Regions from separate parts of the Sinorhizobium sp. RAC02 genome, predicted to be linked through region 4. Evidence: riboswitches for the same ligand, from Rfam matches in the RefSeq annotation. Region 4 holds a riboswitch; each other region holds the start of a gene.
The links. A riboswitch is a leader RNA that binds a small molecule or an ion and turns the genes downstream of it on or off. The one in region 4 is predicted to bind cobalamin.
Positions count from the first base shown of each region.

Region 1: linked by a shared signal. The riboswitch ahead of bluB (5,6-dimethylbenzimidazole synthase) and the one ahead of BSY16_RS27565 (ABC transporter substrate-binding protein) in region 4 are both predicted to bind cobalamin.
Region 2: linked by a shared signal. The riboswitch ahead of BSY16_RS03905 (CbtB domain-containing protein) and the one ahead of BSY16_RS27565 (ABC transporter substrate-binding protein) in region 4 are both predicted to bind cobalamin.
Region 3: linked by a shared signal. The riboswitch ahead of BSY16_RS10545 (aromatic ring-hydroxylating oxygenase subunit alpha) and the one ahead of BSY16_RS27565 (ABC transporter substrate-binding protein) in region 4 are both predicted to bind cobalamin.

Region 1 is NZ_CP016450.1:946,580-952,075, reverse strand. Features, by position in the region: gene BSY16_RS04460 (phytanoyl-CoA dioxygenase family protein) at 138-1,202, opposite strand; gene BSY16_RS04455 (DUF2865 domain-containing protein) at 1,473-2,567, shown strand; gene bluB (5,6-dimethylbenzimidazole synthase) at 2,560-3,252, opposite strand; cobalamin riboswitch at 3,299-3,522, opposite strand; gene BSY16_RS04445 (diguanylate cyclase domain-containing protein) at 3,582-5,093, opposite strand; gene BSY16_RS04440 (TolB family protein) at 5,218-5,496, opposite strand, start outside.
Region 2 is NZ_CP016450.1:832,325-837,820, reverse strand. Features, by position in the region: gene cobW (cobalamin biosynthesis protein CobW) at 236-1,285, opposite strand; gene cobU (bifunctional adenosylcobinamide kinase/adenosylcobinamide-phosphate guanylyltransferase) at 1,290-1,814, opposite strand; gene BSY16_RS03910 (CbtA family protein) at 1,816-2,607, opposite strand; gene BSY16_RS03905 (CbtB domain-containing protein) at 2,620-2,796, opposite strand; cobalamin riboswitch at 2,844-3,209, opposite strand; gene BSY16_RS03900 (peptidoglycan-binding domain-containing protein) at 3,289-5,349, opposite strand; gene BSY16_RS03895 (cobyric acid synthase) at 5,496-5,496, opposite strand, start outside.
Region 3 is NZ_CP016450.1:2,188,978-2,194,473, forward strand. Features, by position in the region: gene BSY16_RS10530 (glycoside hydrolase family 25 protein) at 1-459, shown strand, start outside; gene BSY16_RS10535 (metallophosphoesterase family protein) at 492-1,145, shown strand; gene BSY16_RS10540 (FAD-binding oxidoreductase) at 1,161-2,264, opposite strand; gene BSY16_RS10545 (aromatic ring-hydroxylating oxygenase subunit alpha) at 2,266-3,510, opposite strand; cobalamin riboswitch at 3,673-3,921, opposite strand; gene BSY16_RS10550 (DUF6656 family protein) at 4,221-4,826, shown strand; gene BSY16_RS10555 (diguanylate cyclase domain-containing protein) at 4,873-5,496, opposite strand, start outside.
Region 4 is NZ_CP016452.1:1,412,011-1,417,506, reverse strand. Features, by position in the region: gene BSY16_RS27570 (FecCD family ABC transporter permease) at 1-570, opposite strand, end outside; gene BSY16_RS27565 (ABC transporter substrate-binding protein) at 570-1,577, opposite strand; cobalamin riboswitch at 1,797-2,028, opposite strand; gene BSY16_RS27560 (MurR/RpiR family transcriptional regulator) at 2,063-2,917, opposite strand; gene BSY16_RS27555 (polyamine ABC transporter substrate-binding protein) at 2,968-3,945, opposite strand; gene BSY16_RS27550 (ABC transporter ATP-binding protein) at 4,202-5,284, shown strand; gene BSY16_RS27545 (ABC transporter permease) at 5,286-5,496, shown strand, end outside.

The sequences.
Region 1 (5,496 bases), on a different replicon from region 4:
CCGAGAACAAAACGAAGTCGATTTGTGTTCGGGTTGAATTCCATGGTGCACCAGCCGGTCAGCATTGACGATGCCGGAGATTTAGGGCCGAACCGGCCGGCTTGCAAGCCCGAGGCCGGTTCGGCAGATCGAAAGAGTCAGGCCGCCGGCGGCTGATCCAGCCGCTTCGACCACTCGTCCGCCTTGCCATTGCCGGCGGGATGCCAGGGCGATCCCTTGAGGCCGAGCTTGCCGCGCAGGCCCATCGCCGAAATGATCAGCCGGTTCATGCCGGAGGCGATGAAGGGCAGAGACGCGAGGTGCAGGCCGGTGAACGGCAGGAAGGGATTGCGGCGCAGCGACCCATAGATCTCGATGCGCGTCGTCGTCTTGTAGCTCGGGCTGCGCGCGTGGAAACCGTGCGTGTCGGCGACGATCAGCGTATTGGCCTTGACTGTCATCCTGACCGGTTGGCCATAGCCGAGCGCACCCAGTTCATCAGGCATGATGCGCAGCGAGCCACGGGCGGAGTAGATGTTTTCGATGGCATCCGGATTCTCGCTGATGCGACGCTCCCAGGCGATGCGCTGCGGCGTCATCTCATGCGAGCCCGGCACATAAGCGAAGGGGCCGTCTTCCTCGTTGACGTCGCGCAGGAAGAGCCAGGCCTTGGCCGTCGGCTGGAACGTATCACTGTGCAGGGCGGTCTGCGGATCGGTCGAGCCCTTGGCGATGACCGACGGCAGGGCCATCACCACCTGCACGACGAGCAGCGGCTGGCCGGCATGGGACGACACGTAACGCAGCAGATTGGTGAGCCGCGGGTCGTTGCGCGCCGCCTTGAAGCCCGGCAGGCTTTCCAGGTCGCTGTCGTCGATGATCGCGCGGCGGGTGACTGTGGCGCCCTGCTTCATGTCGTAACGCTCGAAATCGCGCTCGGCGAGTTCACGCGTGACCGCGGCGAAATCTTCGGGGGACAGGAAGTTCTCGATCTTCACGAAGCCGTTCTCGGCATATTGCCGGCGGTACTCCGGCGCGACCGTGCTTTCCAGCTTGGTCCGGCGCCAAGCCGCCATGCGCATGGCGAGCGAGACGCGCTTTTCGTGCAGTCCCTTCCTGTTCAGCCATTTGCTGCCGATGATGGGGTTGTCGGCGAAGGATTTTGCGCCGGACGCGACCTGAAGCGCGTAGAGAGGACTGAGCAAGACTGAGGAAATCCGCATGTGCACCTGCCTGCAAGGGCCGGTCTCCCCTTGAGGGCGACTGCGCGAGAAGCGCGCATACCGGCTGTTGTATGTGCCGAGATTGCTACACCAAGCCCCGGGGGAGATCAATTACGCCCCTTCACCAAAAGGTGAGAATTCAAATCATGTTTCTCTTGCGCGTTAATCACAAATACGGGAGCGCGTTGCGCTTCCCCCCCGGTAGCCTATGATAAGGCCTGCATATGCGGCGGGATCGCCGCTCAAACGCACATTCATGGGATCGACGACTTGAAAAGACGCGCCAGTCTTCTTTTTGCCGTTGCTACCGGCCTGCCGCTGTTATTCTTCGGCGGCACGGCGGCCGCGAACGTGTGCGAGCGCATCCAGGCCGAGCTTGCCAACCTGCCACGGGTTCTAGTCGATACGTCGAGCGCCCGCAAATATGCCGGCGCCATCGCGCGCCAGAACATCCAGCTTCGCAAGGCCAAGGGCGACCAGCGCCGCCTCGGCTGTTCGGGCGGAAGCATAATCGTCGTCGGCGGGCCGAACGCTGAAGCGTGCGACACGCTGGAGTCGGTCATCGGCAAGATGGAGCGAAATCTCCAGATCCTCGACAGGAAGCGCCGCGAATTCGCCGGCGGCACCTCCACCGACGGCAAGCGCAGGCGCCTGCTCGCCTCCTTTGAGACGAACGGCTGCAATGACGAAGCGAAAGTGATGCCCGTCGCGGCGACCGAGACGCTGCGCACGCCCGATGAAACACACAGCCTACCGCTCGGCACCATGCCTGATGGTAGCGGACGGCTGGAACTGCGCTCGCTTGGCGGCAGCAACGGCCATGGCAACCTGCGCACCGTCTGCGTGCGCACCTGCGACGGCGGCTTTTTCCCGATCTCCTCAGGCGCCACGCCGCTCGATTTTCGGCGTGACCAGCAGGTCTGCAGCATGATGTGCCCGCAGACGGAAACCGAGCTCTTCTATCAGTCGATGACGAACGGGCAGGAAACCGACCAGATGACCTCGACGGTTAGTGGTCGCCCCTATTACGAGTTGCAGAACGCCTTCTCCTACCGCACGCGTGACCTTTCCAAGCCCGGCGCTTGCGGCTGCAATCTCTCGGCCTATTACCAGGAGATGATCAAGCGCGAGAAGGCGTTGAAGGGCGACCCTGCACAGGCAGCGACCGGCGACGACGGCGGCTCCATCACCAGGATCGATACTCTGCCGAAAAAGGCGGAAACAGCGGTCAAGACGCCGGTGACGATCGAGGAACGCGACTACGATCCGGCGACCAGCAAGGTGCGCACAGTCGGCCCGGTCTTCCTGCCGGCAAACCAATCCGCCATCGACCTCGGCCGTCCGGCCGATGCCGGCGTCAACTGACGCCGGTTTCCGGCCAGCGCTCCTCGAACACCAGTTCTTCCAGCGGCAGGCGCTGTCGCCAGCCCTTCACCGCCAGCTCCGGCTCGGCATAGAGCCGGTCGACGAAACCCACACACAGCCAGGCGACGATCTCGATATGCTCGGGTATGCCGAGGATGCCCCGGACGTCGCTGTCGTGAAAGATGCTGACCCAGCCGACGCCCACCCCCTCCGCCCGCGCCGCGAGCCAGAGGTTCTGCACGGCGCAGACCGTCGAATAGACATCCATGCGCGGATTGTGGGTGCGTCCCAGCACCACCGTTCCGCCGCGCATCGGATCACAGGTCACGCAGATCGAGAGCGGCGCCTTGAGAATGCCCTCGAGCTTCAGGGCGCGATACTGCCCCTGCCGCTCGCCTTCGAACATCGCCGCCGCCTCGGCATTGGCTTTTTCAAACGCGGCATGCACCCGCCGCCGCGTCGCCTCGCTGCGCACCATGAGAAAATTCCACGGCTGCATGAAGCCGACCGACGGCGCGCTGTGGGCGGCATGCAGCAGACGGCCGACGAGGTCGTCCGGCAATGGTTCGGGCAGAAACTGGTCGCGCACGTCACGGCGCGTTTCGATGGCACGATAGACGGCTTGCCTGTCCTCGCAAGAAAAGGCGCCCGCCCGGACCAGAGGGTCCCACGGTTCGGTTCGCATCGTTTTCTCCCCAACAATGCGCACAACCTGCCGCCGTCCACGCGGGTTCGGTCTATCTTGCCAGGCCGGTCTTCTGACTTCGGGTCACGCAGCAAGCACCTGCCTTCCCGGTTGAGCAACCAGTGGCAAAAGCCTGAATCGATTCAAGCTTTTACGGCGCGCGCTATCCCCGTCACAGCGTTGGGCACGTTCCGGACCTGGGCTTTTCAAGCCCGCACCGGATTCCCGATTCTCCCGCAAAAAGCGGGCACCTGACGGGGACGATATGCGCATGACCGGACGATGCGATCAAGCCCGCTTGCGCCGCGGGCCTGTCCATCTGCGGCTTACTAGGCGGCGCGGGCCTCGCCGGCCTCGGCAATCTCGGCCCTGTCCATGTCACCGGCATGGACGGCACGGTTGCGGCCGGCGTTCTTGGCCGCATAGAGCGCGGCGTCAGCCATGACCATGACGTCGTGCACCGTCTTGCCATGCTGCGGGAACTGGGCGATGCCGGCGCTACCGCCGATCAAGAGAAGCTGGCCGTCATAGGCGATCGGGATCTGCGCATCCAGAACGAGGCTGGCGGCAAGCTCCACCAGATGCTCTCGGCTATGTTCGCCGGTCAGCAGAACGCAAAACTCGTCGCCCCCCAGGCGGGCGACACAACCGCGCCGGCCGACACGCTCGGAGAAGCGCCTGGCGACGGCCTGAAGCACAGCATCCCCCGCAGCATGTCCATGCCGGTCGTTGACTGCCTTGAACTTGTCGAGATCGAGCGCGAGGATCGCGAAGGGCTTGTTCTCGCCCTTCTTGATGGCGCGCGACATTTCCTCGTCAAAACCGCTGCGGTTCTTGAGCCCGGTCAACGGATCGTGCCGTGCGAGGAAGGCATTCTTCGTCTCGCTGCGCTGGAGCGCGCGGACGAGTGCGGAAAAGCGCAGGGTGACGAACAGCATGACGCCGGCAAATACCAGCACGAACAACGCGATCTGCGGCAGCGCCGAGCGCCAGACGAAGGATCCCGGCATGTTGGGCCGCCAGGACGTGACCATCGGATTGTAGGTATCCCCGCCGACCGGCGTCATCAGCAACCCCGGCTCCTGTGTCACGATCGGCGTGAAGCCAAGATCGCGCACGCCGAGGCGCCGCTCGGTGTTTGCCAGCATCTTTTGCGAGACGGGTTTGACGGTGATCAGCAGCGTCGGCTCAAGCCGGTTCGCGGGGATGTAAAGTGTCTTGGGAATAACCGCCTGCACGACGACGATGCTCATCACCCGGTCGATCAAGCGCATGCCGGAAACGTGGATTTCGGGCAGTGCCGGCGTCAGCAGGTCCGGGTCTGCCTTCGCACCGGCCACCACCCAACCGCCGCGATCGGGCGACAGCGCCTCGCGATAGGCGCGCTCGGCCCTGCGGGTGAGATCGCTCACCCAGTGCAGCTTTTCGCGGGCCTTGCGTTCTGAAACCTTTTCACCGCGCTGTACGCCCAGCACCTTTTCACCATCCGGCGAGGTAAGGATCATCCAGGAGAAACCGAAATCGGACCACATCCAGTCCCGCATCTGGTCGCGCACGAAGGTGTCGTCCGGCATGCCGTCCGCCAGTTCGTTGAACGCCTTGTCCCAGAAGGAGAGCTGGCTCTGGTACTGCACGACCTGGTCGATCTGGTGGCTGAACTCGTTGCGCACAAGGGTGCGCTCGGTCTCGGCGACGAAACTGTCGGCCCGCTCGATTGCATAGTCCAGAACGAGATAGTTGGCGGCTCCAAACAGCAGGACGATCATCAAGGCCGCCGCCCGGATCGCCCAACCTACACCGCGTCGCCGCGTCGTGCGGCCCAGTTCAGCCTTGCCCGTCATTGTTTCCCTGCCTGTCCCCCACCCTTTCCGGGCATTGTTGGGAGGAGGCTAACTGACAGACGGCAAAATTCGCTTAAACGGGCTGGTGAGTGAAAACTTAACTCACGCTCACCGGAAATGGGGATCACCCAGCCGGCGCGTAGCGCACGAAGGCGAATTCTGTGCCATCCGGCGACCAGTTCGGCACATTCATCGTGCCCTGTCCGCCGAAAAGCTCTAACAGAATCCGCGCGTTGCCGCCGTCCATGTCCATGAGGCGCAGGCGCACATCGAGATCGCGGGGATGATCGAAAACGTCGCCCTCGTAGGAGAGCACGAGCAGGTGTTTTCCGTCCGGCGAAGGGTGCGGGAACCAGTCACCATAGGGGCTGTCGGTGATGCGCGTCGGCTCGCTGCCGTCGGC
Region 2 (5,496 bases), on a different replicon from region 4:
AAAGCATTGAGAGTGTCGCCAGTATTGAGCGTGCCGCGCATCTTGGTAAGAACGTGCCCAATCGGGAAGCCACAAACGTTGCCTCGAAAGATTGCGCGCGCGATCAGCCGGCCCCCACCCCTCCCCACCGTCATCCTCGGGCTTGACCCGAGGATCCACCAGCACCGCACGCCGGGAATGGCCATGCCGTGCCTGAGAGGCGGAGGAGAGGAAGGGCCGCACGCTCATGCCGGAATCACACCGCCGCAGCGATGGCGGCGCGTACGGCTTGCTCGTCCATGTCGTGCAGGCCGATGACGACGAGGCGGGTGCCGCGGGTTTCGCTTGGGGTCCAGGCGCGCTCGAAATAGGTATCGATGCGGCTGCCGACGGCCTGGATGAGAAGGCGTAGCGGCTTGCCGGGCACGTCGGCAAAACCCTTGACGCGTAGCACGTCGTGTTCGCCGATCACGCCCTTGAGGCGCTCGGTGAAGGCGGCCGGATCTGCGATGGCGCCGAGTTCCACGACGAAACTATCGAATTCGTCGTGGTCGTGCTCCTCGCCGTTCTCATGTTCCAGTTCGTGGTGCGACTTGCGGTTGGCGATGTCGTCTTCCGTGCCGACGCCGAGGCCGAGCAGCACGGCGGCGGCGACTTCACCGTTCCTGGCTTCGATCATCGAGGGCTTGCGAACGGTACGGGACGCGACCTCGTCGCGCACGGCCTGAAGGCCGGCGGCATCGATCAGATCGGTCTTGTTGAGGATGATCAGGTCGGCAGCGGTGAGTTGGTCTTCGAACAGCTCTTCCAGAGGGCTTTCGTGGTCGAGATTGTCGTCCTCGACACGCAGCGCATCGACCTTGTCATGGTCATCGGCAAAGCGGCCCGCGGCGACCGCGGCGCTATCGACCACGGTGATGACGCCATCGACCGTCACCTGCGTCTTGATTTCCGGCCAGTTGAAGGCGGCGATAAGCGGCTGCGGCAAAGCAAGGCCAGACGTCTCGATGACGATGTGGTCCGGGCGGTTTTCGCGCTCCAGCAGCTTCGTCATGGTCGGGATGAAATCATCAGCGACGGTGCAGCAGATGCAGCCATTGGTGAGTTCGATGATGTCGTCCTCGGTGCAGGCTTCCGCGCCGCAGCCCTTCAGCACGTCACCATCGACGCCGAGATCACCGAATTCGTTGATGATGAGCGCGATGCGCTTGCCGCCGGCATTCTGCAGCAGGTTGCGGATCAACGTCGTCTTGCCGGCGCCGAGGAAGCCGGTGATGACGGTGGCGGGGATTTTCTGTTGCAGCATAGGCTCAACCCTTCATTTTCAGCGGCAGTCCGGCCGCAACGAAATAAACATTTGGCACGAGGGCGGCGACCTGCTGGTGCAGCCGCCCGGCATGGTCGCGGAAGTCGCGCGCCATGCGGTTTTCCGGCACGATGCCGAGACCGACCTCGTTCGACACGAAGACCAGTTGACCCGGCGCCGTCGCGATGACCTCGATGAGGCCGGTAAATTCGGTGGCGATGTCCCGTTCCTCCAGCATCAGGTTGGTGACCCAGAGCGTCAGGCAATCGATGAGCACTGCCCGGTCCTCACGCGCCACATCTTTTATGCGTTCGGCGAGTGCAAGCGGCTCTTCATAGGTTTCCCACCCCTTGCCGCGGTCTTCCCGGTGTCTGGCGATGCGCTCCCGCATCTCGTCATCCCAGGCACGGCCGGTGGCGATATAATGACGCGAAAGGCCGGTCTCTGCGACCAGCCTTTCGGCAAAAGCGGATTTTCCGGAACGCGCACCGCCCAGAACCAGGACGGCCCCGGGCGATTTTTGCGTCATATCAGGCAGCCTTGGCGACTTTCTCGTTGGCAAAGCCCAACGCGAGACCGAGCACGATCCAGAAGAACAGCGTCGTGGCAAGTGCCGCAACCGCGAACTCCGCACCGAGAACGGCCGGAACGTTGCTGGAAATGTCGCTCGGCTGCGGCGCGCCGTAAACCTGCGGCGCCGCAATCAACACGATGCCGGCGACCTTGGCCACGATACCCTGCTTCAGGAACAGGAGGTACAGTCCCCCGGCCGAGAGCAGGACGGTCGCAACCCACCAGATCTGGCGCTGGGTAAGATCAGCAGCCGGGAAACCCGGAAGTTCCGGCGGCAGGCCGATGGCTGGCAGCATATGCACGGCAAGCCAGCCGGAGGCACCCCAGAGCGCACCGTTCGCGACGGTGATCGGGTGTCCGGAAACCAGGCTGAAACCCGCCAGCAGAAGCGCAAAGCCGGTGCCGGTGACAAGGTTGGCCAAAAGCGTGCCGGAGAAACGGCTCATGCCGAACATGATGCCACCTTCCTCGTGCTCCTCGCCCTCATGGGCATAGGCGACGGAAACCGGCGACAGGTAAGACGCGACGTCCAGAATCACGGCGCCGAGCGAGGAATGCTCCTGCGTCGTGGCGGCGCCACCCGTGGTGGGCGTCGTGCCATCAGTTGCCGGTGCGGTTTCTTCGCCGCCGCCCTCGAATTCTTCTGCGTGAAGAATGAGCGGCACGACTCGTGCCTCCTGGGCGGCTGTCATCAGCACGCCAGAGAACAGCCCGGCCACCAGGGCGGCCAGGAGATAACGAACGATCATGTCAAAAACTCCTTAGTGGCAGGGAAAGCCGTAGGAGTGACGGGTGTCGTGCGCCGTATCGTGCAGCACGGCCGAATTTGCCAGGCCGGCGCTGAAAACGAGGAAGGCACCGAGCAGCAGCGCAAGCGCGCCGGCGACAAGGCGATCGTTTGCGGAAAGGGTAACAGTAGACGTAGCGGAAACAGCCATGACAACCTCCGTGCAGGCGTTGGGGAAGCCCCTCCCCAGGTCGAGCGATATGCCCTCATCGGCTGGCAGGTCTCCTGGCTCGTGGCGTCCGGCGTTTTCACGCCTGCGGACCGCTCTCACCTTCCCGGGTATCAGCATCGCGAAAGGTGGACGATTCGTAGAGAAAGAGGCGTCCGAGCCTTGGCTTATCGCAATGCCACCCAGTGGCTTTTCCGGCTGGTTTTCTCTGTGCAGCCCGGAGCACCATGCCCCATGACCCACACAAATCCTCCCCACCGGATGAACGTTCCTCGCCACTCTACAGTCGCGGGGTCGGCCGTGATTGCAGCGCCCTAATTGGGTCCGCCGCGTCACATTCCCATTTACTCCCCGATCCGTTTCCGGATCCGGGAACCATCCAATACTGCGGATGATTATGCTTCCCGTCCCGTGAAGTCAATCGACCGGCAGCGGCATCACCTGTGCTGAAACCGCCGTCCGGTCGTCGCAATCTCAATAGCCGGGGATGATCACCATGCCACCGCCGCCATTGTAGTAGCCGTCGTCACCGTTGTAGCGCTCGTAGTAGCCGTCAACGGGGCCTTCCAGCACGTCATAGTCCTGCTGGTACTGGCGTTGCTGGTACTGGCGCTGCTGATATTGACGCTGGCGATTCTGGCGAGCCTGAGCATACTGCGCGGCCTGCCGGAGTTCACGGAACTGCGCACGCGACAGGTAGCCGTCAGCGCGATAACCGGACGAGCCCTGCCATGACGCGATCGCCGAGCGGGTACGCGGTCCGAACACGCCATCCGCGCCATAGGTGTTGAAGCCCAGAACGCTCAGCCAGCGCTGCGCCTGCACACGGGTCGAGCGCTGCATATAGGCTTCGCGTGGGTCAATGACCGGTTCCTCGACGACCTTGCGCTCGGTTTCCGTGGTCGCCGTCTCCTGCTTCGGCTTGGTTTCCTGTGTTTGCTGGCGCGCGGCATCGGCAAGCGTCGAGAGCCGTTCGCGAGCATCCGCGAGGAATCGGCCATTCGGATAAGCCCTGAGATAGTCGCGGAAAGCATCTGCCGAACCGTCGAGCACGGCTTTGCGGAAGGTTTCCTCTTCGCGCTTCGCCGCATCGGCCTGTTCCACGGCAAGGCCCCGGTCCTTCGTCTCGGCACCCTGCGCTTCATTTTTGCGGGCCGCGGCTGCCGCGTTATCGGCTTCAGCTTGCTTCTTTGCAGTCGCCGCCTCTTCGGCGCGTTTTTCCGCCTCGTCGGCAAGGCGGGCCGCTTCCGTGGCCTTCGCCTCGGCGTCCGCCGCAGCCTTGGCGGCTTCGGCCTTCAGTTTCTCCACTTCGGCAGCTTTCTCTTCCGCAAGCTTGCGGGCAGCGGCGGCCTCTTCCTCGATCCGAGCCTTTTCGGCAGCGGCCGCCTTCTCAACCTCGACGCGCTTGACATCGGCGTCGCGACGGGCGGCGGCCTCTTCCTCGGCACGCGCCTTTTCCGCAGCGGCAGCCTCTTCGGCCTTCGCGCGCTCAGCCTCGGCCTTCACCCGGGCAGCCTCTTCCGTCTTGGCCTTGTCCGCCGCAGCCTCCGCCTCTGCCTTCAGGCGCTCGGCCTCGGCTGACTTTTCATCGGCGAGCTTGCGGGCGGCGGCTTCCCTCTCATCGGCTTCCGCCTTCAGGCGAGCGGCTTCCTCGACGCGCGCCTTTTCGGCGGCGGCAGCCTCCGCCCGTGCCTTCTCCTCCGCAGCCGCCTTTTCTTCAGCCGCCTTTTCTTCGGCAAGCTGACGGGCAGCCGCTTCTTCTTCCGCCTTCTTTGCCTCAGCCTCCGCCTGCAGGCGCGCGGCTTCCGCCTCGGCCTTTTCCGCCTCGGCAACCTTGCGCGCTTCCTCTTCAGCCTGCTTCGCCTCGGCTTCCGCCTTCAGGCGTGCCGCTTCCGCTTCGGCCTTTGCCTTTTCCGCCTCCGCGACCTTGCGGGCTTCCTCTGCAGCTTGTTTTGCCTCGGCTTCAGCCTTCAAGCGGGCGGCTTCCGCATCGGCTTTTGCCTTTTCCGCTTCTGCAACCTTGCGGGCTTCCTCTTCGGCCTGCTTTGCATCGGCTTCCGCCTTCAACCGGGCTGCCTCCGCATCGGCCTTGGCCTTTTCCGCTTCTGCGGCTTTCTGGGCGTCTTCCTCGGCCCTTTTGGCTTCGGCGGCCGCACGCTCGGCTTCCTCGGCCTTCGCTTGTTCGGCGGCGGCGGCCTCGTCCGCCTTGGCCTTTGCACCAGCCTGCTCAGAGCTTCCGGTCGTCGGCTTGGCCTTGGTGCTGGCCTGCAATTCAGCGATGCGCAGGCGCGCCATCGAGGCGAAGGTGCCGTTCGGATAGGTCTTCAGATAACCTTCGTACTGTGTGACGTCGCTGCCGGCGGAAACCTTCTGCCAGAGGGCGAACTCCTCCTCCCAGCGCTTTCCCGCACTCGTCGCTTCCTTGCCCGTCGTCTGGGCGAAGGCGGCGACCGGCAGGCCGCAAAGCGACAGCCCGACGAGGCTTGCAAGGCCGCATCTCACCAGAACGGATCGTGCGAGAGGTCCAGAACCCATATTTCTCACCCTTTCGGAGCGCGCGAAGGCTTAAAGCCCGATGACCGGGCGGATTTCCGTCACTCCTCGCACCGAATTCTGGCGCAACTTTGGTGCGGCAGGCCGGTGGCGAAGAACCCGATGGCTGTACGTTTCAGAAGGCCAGTT
Region 3 (5,496 bases), on a different replicon from region 4:
CCCGGTATCGAGGGCGCATTCCCGATGGGCAACTGGGACAATTATGCGCTCTGGCAGTTCTCCGCCGCCGCGAACTGCTCCAAGCGCCGCTGCCCCTATCGCGTCAAGGGTGCGGAAAACGACATCGACGTCAACGTCGCGCCGATGACCAGGGCAGAGCTGCAAAAGGCCTGGACGTTCGGCGCCCTGCTGCCGGAAAAGCCCTTCGAGCCGCTGGATGAGATGCTCACCGCGTCCATCCCGACGGGCGGCGCACTCAACGCCACGGCCGAAGCGACCGCCTCTGTCGGCACGGCCGCCCAGACGGCCGGCATCGTCACGCTCGCCGGCGGCAAGACACCATTTCCGGTGACGGTCAGCGCAGAGGTTCGCGCCGGCATTATGGCGAACGGCACCACGACCACCCTGCTCGGGCCTCGCGTGGTCGAGGTTACACCGATGAACTACCAGGATTTCTGAGGGCCAGCCCGCAGCCCCGCAAGAGCGTCCGAATGAGCTATACGTTCGCCGTTGGCGACATTCACGGCTGTATCGATCCGCTGAACAGGCTGCTCGCCCGGATCGACGGCTATGCCGCGTCGGGCACGGTGGTCTTTCTCGGTGACTACATCGATCGCGGGCCGGACAGCCGCGCGGTGCTCGACCGGCTGATGGCCGGCCCCTCCGCCAATTTCCGGTGGATATGCCTGATGGGCAACCATGAGGACATGATGTGCGGGGCCTATGACGGGCGCAGCGACCGCGACTGGTGGCTCGACAATGGCGGCCTTGAAACCGAAATGTCGTTCGGCGGCAAGGTGCCGGCCGGCTGTCTCGACTGGGCGGCAAAGCTGCCGCTCATGCATATCGACGCGCGCAGGCTGTTCGTCCATGCCGGCGTATCCCCCGCCTTCCCGCTGGATCGGCAAAGCAGGCGCGACCTGCTGTGGCTACGGTTTCGATCCGATGAGCCAGAAGACTATTGGGGCAGGCACCTGGTCCACGGCCACACGCCATCGAAATACAACCCCCAGACCGTTGGCAATCGCACGAATGTCGATGGCGCCTGCGTGTTCGGCGGCAAGCTCGTCTGTGCGGTTTTCGACGACGACATCGCCGGTGCACCGATCGACTTCATCGAAGTCGCGGCCACCGACGATGGATAGGTCGAGTACCGTCCGTCACGCCTCGATCGACACGTCGCCGATCGGCCGCGAGCAGCAGGCGAGGATGTAGCCCTCCTCGATCTCGTCGTCGAGAATGCCGCCATTGTGGCGCATGTCCACGTCGCCGGAAATCTTCAGGACACGGCAGGTGCCGCACAGGCCGCCCTCGCAGGCCGCACCGATGCGCACGCCGGCGGCGCGCGCCGTCTGCAGGATCGTCTGGCCGGGCGGGCATTTGCCTTCCTTGCCGGCCATGGTGAAGGAGATGGTGGCCACCGCATTGGCATCGACCTCGATCTCGCCGGCGCCGGCACGGATGGCGATCTCCTCCGGTGCCGGTGCTGCTGCCGGCTGGAAGCTCTCCTCGTGGTAGCGCTCCATGTTGAAGCCGCAGACCTTCAGCATATCCCTGACGCCGCGCATGAACGGTTCCGGGCCGCAGCAGAAGACGGTGCGGTCGCGGAAATCCGGGGCGAGCAGCGACAGACGCGCCGCGTCGATGCGGCCGCGCAGGCCATGCCAGCCATCGCGCGGATTGTGGCCCTCGACGACGAAACCGAGTGCCAGGTTCGGCATGTGGGCCGCCAGACATTCGAGTTCGGCCTTGAACAGCAGGTCGTCCGGCCTGCGCGCGCAGGTGACGAAGGCGACGTCCGACTGCGGTGCGCAATCCGACATCCAGCGGGTCATCGACATCATTGGCGTGACGCCGGAGCCGGCCGAGATGAAGAGGTATTTTTCAGCGGGATAGCGCACGAAGGAAAAGTCGCCGAGCGGTCCGAAGGCCTTCAGCTTCATGCCCGGCTTCAGATGATCGAACATCCACCGCGTGCCGATCGAGCTCTTCTGCGCCTTCACCGTCACGGCGACGGAGAAAGGCCGCGAGGGCGTCGAGGACAGCGTGTAGGTGCGCATCACCGGCTCGTCTTCGGAGACGGGCAGCTCCAGAGTGACGAACTGGCCCGGCAGATACCGGAACCAGTTGTCGCGATCCGAACGGAAGGTGAAGGTCATCACATCCGTCGTCTCGACGGTCGCGGCAACGCATTCGAGAAGGTTGTGGCGATCGTGCCAGGGATTGAGTTCGTCGAAATGGCGGAAATGGCTGGCGATCGTCATCTCACGCCACCCGCGACAGCGGTTGCTTGGCGCCGTCGAGCCGTTCGATCATGAAATTGGCGTACCATTCGACGAACTGCATGACGCCACCTTCATCTTCCGGCGAATAAGGTCCGGGCTGGTAGGCCGGCGAGCGGATGCCGAAGGCATTTTCCTCGACGATCCGGCGGTCCTGGTCGTTGGTCTCGGTCCAGACATGGGTGAGTTCGTCGAGACGGTAATCGACGCCTTCCACGGCATCCTTGTTGACCAGCCACTTCGTCGTGACCTGCGTCAGTTCGGGCCCTAGCGGCAGCACGCGGAAGGTGATGGCGTGGTCGGCCAGCACGTGGTTCCACGTCGTCGGGTAGTGGAAGAGCAGCAGCGTGCCGATATGGCTTTCCAGCACGTCGCTCGACAGCGGGCGTGCAACGGCGCGCGCGCCCGACATGGTATAGCTCTCCGCATCCTGGATCAGCGGCATGCGGGCGGCGCGGAACTGGCCGGTCGGCGACATGCGGAATTCGCTCGGCAGGCCGGCGGTCTCGCACTTCGCCCAATGCTCGGCGATGACCGGATCATCCTTGGCGCCCTGCACGCCGGTGGCGCTCGGCGCTTCCGGATAGGTGCGGCAGAGTTCCGGATGGTTGGCGGCACAGTGGTAGCACTCGCGGTTGTTTTCCCAGACGAGCTTCCAGTTGCCCTTTTCGATGATCGTGCTTTCGAAGGCGACCTTGGTCTCCCCGAGGCGGTGACGGGCGAGATAGGGCTCGACCATGGCGCGGAACGGCGCAAAATCCGGAGCCTCATCGGCAAGGCAGATGAAGATGTAGCCGCCGACGGTCTCGCAATGCATGCGCTTCAGGCTATGCTGCGTCCTGTCGAAATCCTCCGCCATGTGACGGGCGAAGAGCAGCGAGCCGTCGAGTTCGTAGGTCCACTGGTGGTAGGGACAGACGAGTTTGGCCGACGAACCCTTGTTCTGGGTGCAGACGCGCGAGCCGCGGTGGCGGCAGGAATTGTGTAGCGCGCGCACCGTGCCCGAGCGGTCGCGGGTGATGACGACGGGATAATCGCCGACCTGCACGGTGAAATAGTTGCCGGCCTTGGGGATCTCGCAGTCATGGCCGATGAACAGCCAGTCGCGATACCAGATCGTCTCCAGATCGAGCTTGTAGTGGTCTTGGTCGATGTAGAAGGCCTGCTCGAGGCTGTAGCCGTCGCGCCGGTTCTTGAGCTTGCGGAGCACGTCGCTGCGAATGTCCATGCCGGATCCTCAGAATATCCAAATTATTGCCACGCAATTCCGAACGGAAAACCGCTTCACACTTTTCCTGGAACTGCTTTCGGATGAGGCGCACAGAAGGAGACGGCATCCACGCGGCAAGCCGCACGGAGTGCACGCTTCCCGGCCGCCCGCCGCAGCCAGTCACGATCGTTTCTCCAGGCTGGTTTCCGGGCTGAGGAGTGTTCTTGTCGGGCCATGACCGCGTCCAAAAAGTCGAAAACCTTTCGGGGTCATGCCTTCCGAACCAGTGCAGCGCCTTCCCAGACCTCCCGTCCAGTGGCTTCTGCTGCACCTTGCTCCAACACCGTTGCGGGGGCAGCGCCGGAATTCAACCGGCTTCCCAATTCTCCACCCTCCCTGAGGAATGGCACCTTGAGTGTTCCTATCTAAACGCAAGAATCGTCGCGCAACATGTCGGAAAACGACATGGCCTCCTGATTTGACGACAGCTGTTTCCAGAAGAGCCAGGGCGTGGCGGGGTAACTTTCTCCAGTCATACCAAAGCGATATGCCTAATTTTTCGGCGCATTGCCTCGACAATGGCGATGCTGTGGCCAAGCATCACACGCTTGTCATATTGCGACCACGATGTTGCCGGGACAGGAATTGGGAGTGCGACAGCAAGGATTGCTTAACGACGTTTTCCTAAACTCGTCTGCGATCAGGGCGCGAGGATGGAGTGCCGCCACGTGCAGCAGACGAAATTTCGATATTACGACGCCGTTGCCTACAAGCGTGCGAACCCGCCGAAAGCAGCCGTACACACGCAATTTCTCCGGACCGGCCGTATCGACCGCGACGTCAGCTGGAGCCCAAGCGAGAAGCGTTACCTCTCCTATCAGGAAGTGGCCGAGCGCACCGGCCGCAAGCTGGAGCGGGCGGGCAGCGTCACCCATGACCGTATCAACGGCTTTCATGAGACGATCCAGTTTCCCAAGCTGATCTTCCACCGCACGCTGGCCGAGACGCCGCATCTCGGCTACTGCCACATCACGGTGGCCAATTCCCGCTTTGCGGAATTCCCGAACGTGCAATGGGCCTTCTACATGACCAATTTCCGTGCCGAGATCGGCGACGGGGAACAGTTCTTCGCCGGCATTTCGAAGAAGCCGGGCCGCATGTATTTCGCCATCGCGATCACCCCGACGGAAGAGGAAGGCCGCCTCACCATCGACCGCAAGGTGCGCGGCAACGGCGTGATCTTCCGCACCGACGACCCGAAACTTGCCATGAAGAACGTGCTGATGCTCGGTGCCCGCAACGAGGCGCTCCGCAAGATCATCCGCGCGCTTTAGAGCATTTCCGGGGATAGAACCGCGGCGCACCCTCGCTGGAATTGCTCTAGGACGCCCGGTACAGCATCCATTCCTTGCCGACCGGCACTTCGTCGCCGCGACCGTAGACGACGACGAGATCACCCCCGGCGCCCTTCGCCTCCAGAAGCGCCCGGTCGCAGGCCGATGCGAGGTCGAGCGCGCTGTCGGCGCGGTCCGACATGCACACACCGGCTGACAAGGTCAGATGGCCGAGATTGCGGCCGGTGCGGGGGTCGCGGAGCGCAACCGTCTGGAACGCTGCGCGCAACAGATCGACAAGCCGTGTCACCTCGCCCTCGTCCGACGTCTGGAACAGGAAGCCGAAGCGCAGGCCGTCGAAGCGCACGGCGAGATCGTTGGCCGGAAATACCTGGCGGATGAGACCGCCGTAGAAGGTGACGAGATGGTCCGAAAGGGCCTCGATCTGGGCCGGCGAGAAACGGCGATCGGCATCGACCTCGGCGACGACGACGCCACAAAGCATCGGCAGGTCCGGATTGGCATAGACCCGGGCGAGCGCCTTGTTGAAGGCGCGGCGGTTGCCGAGTTTCGTCGGCGGATCGATGAATTTCATCGCCTCGAAATCCGCCATCTCCTTCTGGATGCCTTCCATGACGGCCGATTGCGCGGCGACCTTTGCGGCCATTTC
Region 4 (5,496 bases):
CCAGAACATGATGCCGCGCGCCTGCTCGGCATTGGCCGCTTTGGTGACGATGAAGGAGGTGAGCGCGTTGAAGAGCTGTGAGCCAGCGACGCCTGCCAGAATGATCGCGCTGGTGCCGCGCCCGGCGCGCACGGCCAGAACGCTGACCAGAGCGAAGGCGACAAGCGCGCCGATGAAAGCGCCGATCGGCAGCGTCAGCATGCCGGCACCGATGCCGAGGATCGCGACGGCGACGGCGCCGGTCGAGGCACCAGCCGAAATGCCGAGAATATAAGGATCGGCAAGCGCATTGCGCAGCAGCGATTGCAGGATCACGCCGGAAAGCGCCAATGCCGAGCCGCAGCAGGCGGCGACCACGGCGCGGCTCAGTCGGTAGTTCCAGATGATGCCCTCGTCGATCGGCTCCAGCGCATAACCCGCCTGCCAAAGACGGTTCGCCACGGTCTTCCCCACGACATCGAGCGGGATTGCCGTCTCGCCAACCGCCGCGCCCACACCGAGTGCGGCAAGCAGGAGCACGAGCGCCGCGAAAGCGGCGCCCGTCCGGAGCAAGAGGGGGCGATCTGCCATCACTTGGCGAGGCCAGCCTTTTCGACCGCGTCGGCGAGCACTTCGATGCCCTCGATGGTGCGGATCGTCGGGTTCATCGCCTGGGCGTCCATGTCGACCACATAGCCGTTCTTGACCGCCGGCATCAGGCTGGCGACCGGATCTTCCTTCAAGAACTTGTGCTTGACGGCAACGTCATCGGCCGGGAAGCGGCGGCGTTCCATCTTGCCGGCGACGATGATGGTCGGATCGGCCTTGGCAACGGTTTCCCAGCCAACCGTCGGCCATTCCTCGTCGCTCTCGATAACGTTCTTGATGCCAAGCGCAGACAGGATGTAGCCCGGCGCGCCGTTGCGGCCGGCGACATAGGGGTCGATGTCGAGTTCGGCGCTGGAGAACCAGAAGACGGCGGACAGCTTGCCATCGGCAGAGGCGATCTTCTTGCGGGCCGCGGCCTCGCGGGCCTTGAGCTCGGCGATCACCTTCTCACCCTGATCCTGTACATTGAAAATCTGCGACAGTTCGCTGATTTCCTTGTAGATAAGGTCCATGGTGAAGACCGTCTTGCGCACACCGTCGCCGCCGCCGGTATTGTCCTTGCCGATGCAATCGGCCGGCGAGGTGTAGACGGGGATCTTCAATTCCTCGAACTGTTCCGGCGTCGCGACGATGCCTTCCGGGCCGACATGCCACTGGAACTGCGCCGTCACGAGGTCCGGCTTCTTGGCGACGACGCTCTCGAAGCTCGGATCATTGTCGGCAAGGCGCTCGACCTTGGCATTGGCCTCCTCGTAACCGGTCAGAACCGGGCCGATCCAGACCGCGGTGCCGACCATGCGGTCGCCGACGCCGAGCAGGTAGAGGATTTCGGTCGAGCTCTGGCCGAGCGAGACCGCACGCTCCGGCGCCTTCTCGAAGGTGACCGGGCGGCCGCAATTCTCGAACGTCAGCGGATACTGGGTTTCGGCGGCGTGGACCGCACCCGAGGAGAGAACAAAAGCTGCCGTGCCGGCAACGAACGAAAGCAGAGGGGCGGCACGTGAGGCCGCGGCAAAGATGGTCATGGGTTTCTCCCGGATGAAGGACTGCGCAAAAGGCGCGGAGGGACACGACGGCAGGCAGAAGCCTAGCCGACGCACCAACAGGAGCGGATCGATTGCGGTCGGGAGAAAACGAGTAGATATCTGCCAGGGGTGGCAGCGAAAATCGTCATGGCGTCTCCGTTCCGGGCATCCCCGCCCGTGACTTGGATTGTTGCTATGACGGCAGGTCTCCTGGCTCACGGATATCTGCTGCCTGTCTGCCTTCCCGCGGAAAACCGCAGTGGCATGACGCATAAACGCGTCCGAGGACAGGCGGCAATCCGCCTACAGTTGCGGGGGCAGCCACGGAATGGGTCCCTGTTGGGTCGTCCGCACCGTGTTCCCTATTAATCCCCTGGGAGTCATCCGTCAGGGAACCGTCGGCCCATCCTTAGTCCGCGCCACTCGGCAGCGTCAAGGCGCGATAGCCGTCAGGTCTCGAAATCCCCGAAGACATCCTGCAGGCGGGTCAGCGTATCGACGCGTTCACTCACCGCCTCGCCCATCACGACGATGATGTTGCTGAGCATGAGGTCCATGACGGCCGTCATGGTGGCGGCACCATCCCACAGCGGCCCGTGCGAGCCGGGTACGACGAGGCAGATATCGGAGACCTCCGGCCCCCAGGGGCAGAATTCATCGGTGAGCAGCACGACCTTGACGCCGGCGCGCCGCGCTTCCAGCGCCAGCGGCCGCGCCTTGGCGGCGAAGCGACGCACGTCGTGCAGGAAGAGCAGCCGCCCCTCGACGGAACCGTCGAGCACTTCGGCATAGGTGCCGTTGACGCCATCGACGAACTGGACGCGCGAGCGGGTATAAGAAAGCTGGCTGGCAAAATACTGGGCGATGCCGCGCACATTCTGGTAGGCCGCGACATAGACCTCGCTGGCACCGATGAGCGCGTCGATCGTCTGCTGCCATTCCGGCGCGGTGGTGATTTCGTAGATCTGCCCAAGATTGTCGATCTGCTGCTGGATGAGGCCGGCGAGCAGCTTGCCCTCCTTGCGGTCCTGTTCCAGCCGGTCGACCTGGCCCTTGACCTGCCAGGCCGGGTTGGAACTGCCATGCCGCAGTTCGCCCTTCAACTCATCAAGGCCATCAAAACCCATGCGGCGCAGATAGCGGCCGACGGTCATCGGCGAAAGTTCGAGGCGCTGGGCGATGGAACGCGCCGTCTCGAAAGGCAGATCGGCGATATTGCGCTCGATATAGTTGGCGATCAGCTTGTCGGACTTGGACCGCCGGAGGTCATCGGACTGTACGAGCTTCACAATGCGTTTCGACACGTCGCCCCTCCTCGAAGCCCGCCCATCCGGAGACAGGCGGGCCAGCGCTGTCACTGCGCGGTCTTCACCTTCGTCCAGACCCGGTCCAGCTGGCGCAGCGCGGGACCGAGATCCTCGAAGATCTGGAGACGCGCCATCGTTTCCGCTGGCGGATTGATCTCCTTGCTATTCTTGATCTTTTCCGGGGTCAATTGCCGCGCCGGAACGTTGGCCGTGCCGTTGGTCTGTTGCGAGACATTCAGCGCAACGATCTCCGGACGCGTATAGAACTGCAGGAATTTGATGGCATTTTCCTTGTTCGGCGCGCTCTTCAGCACGCAGGCATCCTCCTGGTACATGGTCGCGCCCTCTTCCGGGATCACGTAGCCGAGGTCCTTCTCGTTACCGAAGACATCGACCATGGCACCGACGAAGAAATGGCCGGCCGCCACGTCGCCAGACTGCACCATCGGCCGCGTGTCATAGGTAAAGGCCGCGACGTCCGGTTTCATGGCGATGATCGTGTCCGCCGCCTGCTGCAATTCGGCCGGGTCGGTGGAGTTGATCTTGTGGCCGTTCAGCATGAGGCCGACCGCGAGCACTTCGCGCATGTCGTCGAGCAGCGTGAACTTCAGTCCCTTGGCCTTGACCGTCTCGATCAAATCCTTCCAGCCGGTGATGTCCTTGCCGAGGATCGTGCGGTTGTAGAAGATGCCGACCGAGCCCCAGGCATAGGGCAGGCAATATTCGCCCTTCGGGTCGCTTTTCGCGCGCAGGAAGGCGGGATCGATGTTCTTGAAGCCTTCATAGGTGTTGATGTCGGTCTTCTCGAGCAGGTCGAGCTTGGCCATGATGTCTTGCATGTGCACGGACGGGAAGACGACGTCATAGCCCGTGGCGCCGCCCTGGATTTTCGCCAGCATTTCCTCGTTGGAGGAATAGGTCGAGAGGTTGACCTTGATCTGGGTCTCCTCCTCGAACTTCTTCAGAACCTCCGGATTGATGTATTCGCCCCAGTTGTAGACGTTGAGTTCGGCGGCACCTGCCATGCCCGCACTTGCCACGAGGGCGGCAAGCGAGAAGGCGGTATTGCGCGCCAATGCGCGAACACCGGATGCGCCGGCACGATCAAATTTTGTCATCGATAGTCTCCTCTGATGGTTTGGCCCGTCGAGGCCCCGGCGCTTTCCTTTGCGCCGTCTGTTCCCGTCCCGGCTTCTGTCGGCCGTTGACTTGGATGCGTAAATGGTATCCAGATATCCAAATCGCACAAGCGTTATTTTTATAACATAATGGGGAACGACGATGCGAGATTCCATAGTCCGCCTGGAGAAGGCGGCGAAGGCCTTTGCCACGCCCGAAGGCCAGACCGTCACGGCGCTGGACGCGATCGACCTCGATGTCGCGCGCAACGAATTCCTGACGCTGCTCGGACCATCCGGCTGCGGTAAGACCACGCTGCTCCAGGCGATCAGCGGCTTCGTCGAGCTTGATGCCGGCCGTATCCTGATCGACGGCGAAGACATCACCGACCGGCCGCCGTATCGTCGGCCGGTCAATACGGTCTTCCAGAACTACGCGCTGTTCCCGCACATGACGGTCGGCGAAAACACCGCCTATGCGCTGGAAGTGGCCGGTGTGGCGAAGGCAGAACGTACCAAACGCGTCGCCGACGCCCTGCGCATGGTCGGCCTCGAGGGCATGGAGGGCCGCAAGCCGCGCCAGCTTTCCGGCGGCCAGCAGCAGCGCGTGGCGCTCGCCCGCGCCATCATTGCCCGCCCGAAACTGCTGCTGCTCGACGAGCCGCTATCCGCGCTGGACAAGAACCTGCGGCAGGCCATGCAGATCGAGTTGAAGACGCTTCAGCACGAACTCGGCATCTCCTTCATCTTCGTCACGCATGACCAGCAGGAGGCGCTGACCATGTCGGACCGTGTGGCCGTGCTGTCCGGCGGCCGTATCCAGCAGCTCGACACGCCACGCGCCATCTACGACCAGCCGAAGAACAGCTTTGTTGCCACCTTCGTCGGGGCCAGCAACCTCTTCGAGGGCGAAGCGATCGGCAGACAGCTGCTAACGGCGGACGGTCTTTCCATCACGCATGCCAAGGCGGAGACAATGGGCACCGCAACCGCGCTCATCCGCCCGGAACAGTTCTTTATCGCCCAGTCGGGCGATGCCTCGCCGAGCCTAGACGTCGATCTCGAACAGATCGTCTTCGTCGGCTCCACCTTCGAGCTGTTCGGCCGCACCGCCACGGGCCGACGCGTCATCGCGGAAATTCCGGCGACCCGCCGTAACCTTGTGGGTGAAATCGAACAGTCGCGCCGCGCGCGTCTCGCCTATGATCCGGCAGCGGTGCATCTCATTCCGGCGGAGGCGGCCTGACATGTCGTCGATTGCGCTTCGCCGCCGCGCCCAGCTCGGCCTGCTGCTCGGGCCGGTCTCGCTGTTCCTCGCGGTCTTCTTCCTAGGCCCGCTCGCCATCATGATCGTGACGAGCTTTCTGGCGCCCGGCCTTTACGGCGGGGTGGAATGGACCTGGTATCCGCACAATTACGGCCGCATCCTGGGCTTCGCCGACCCGATGTTCGAGGATT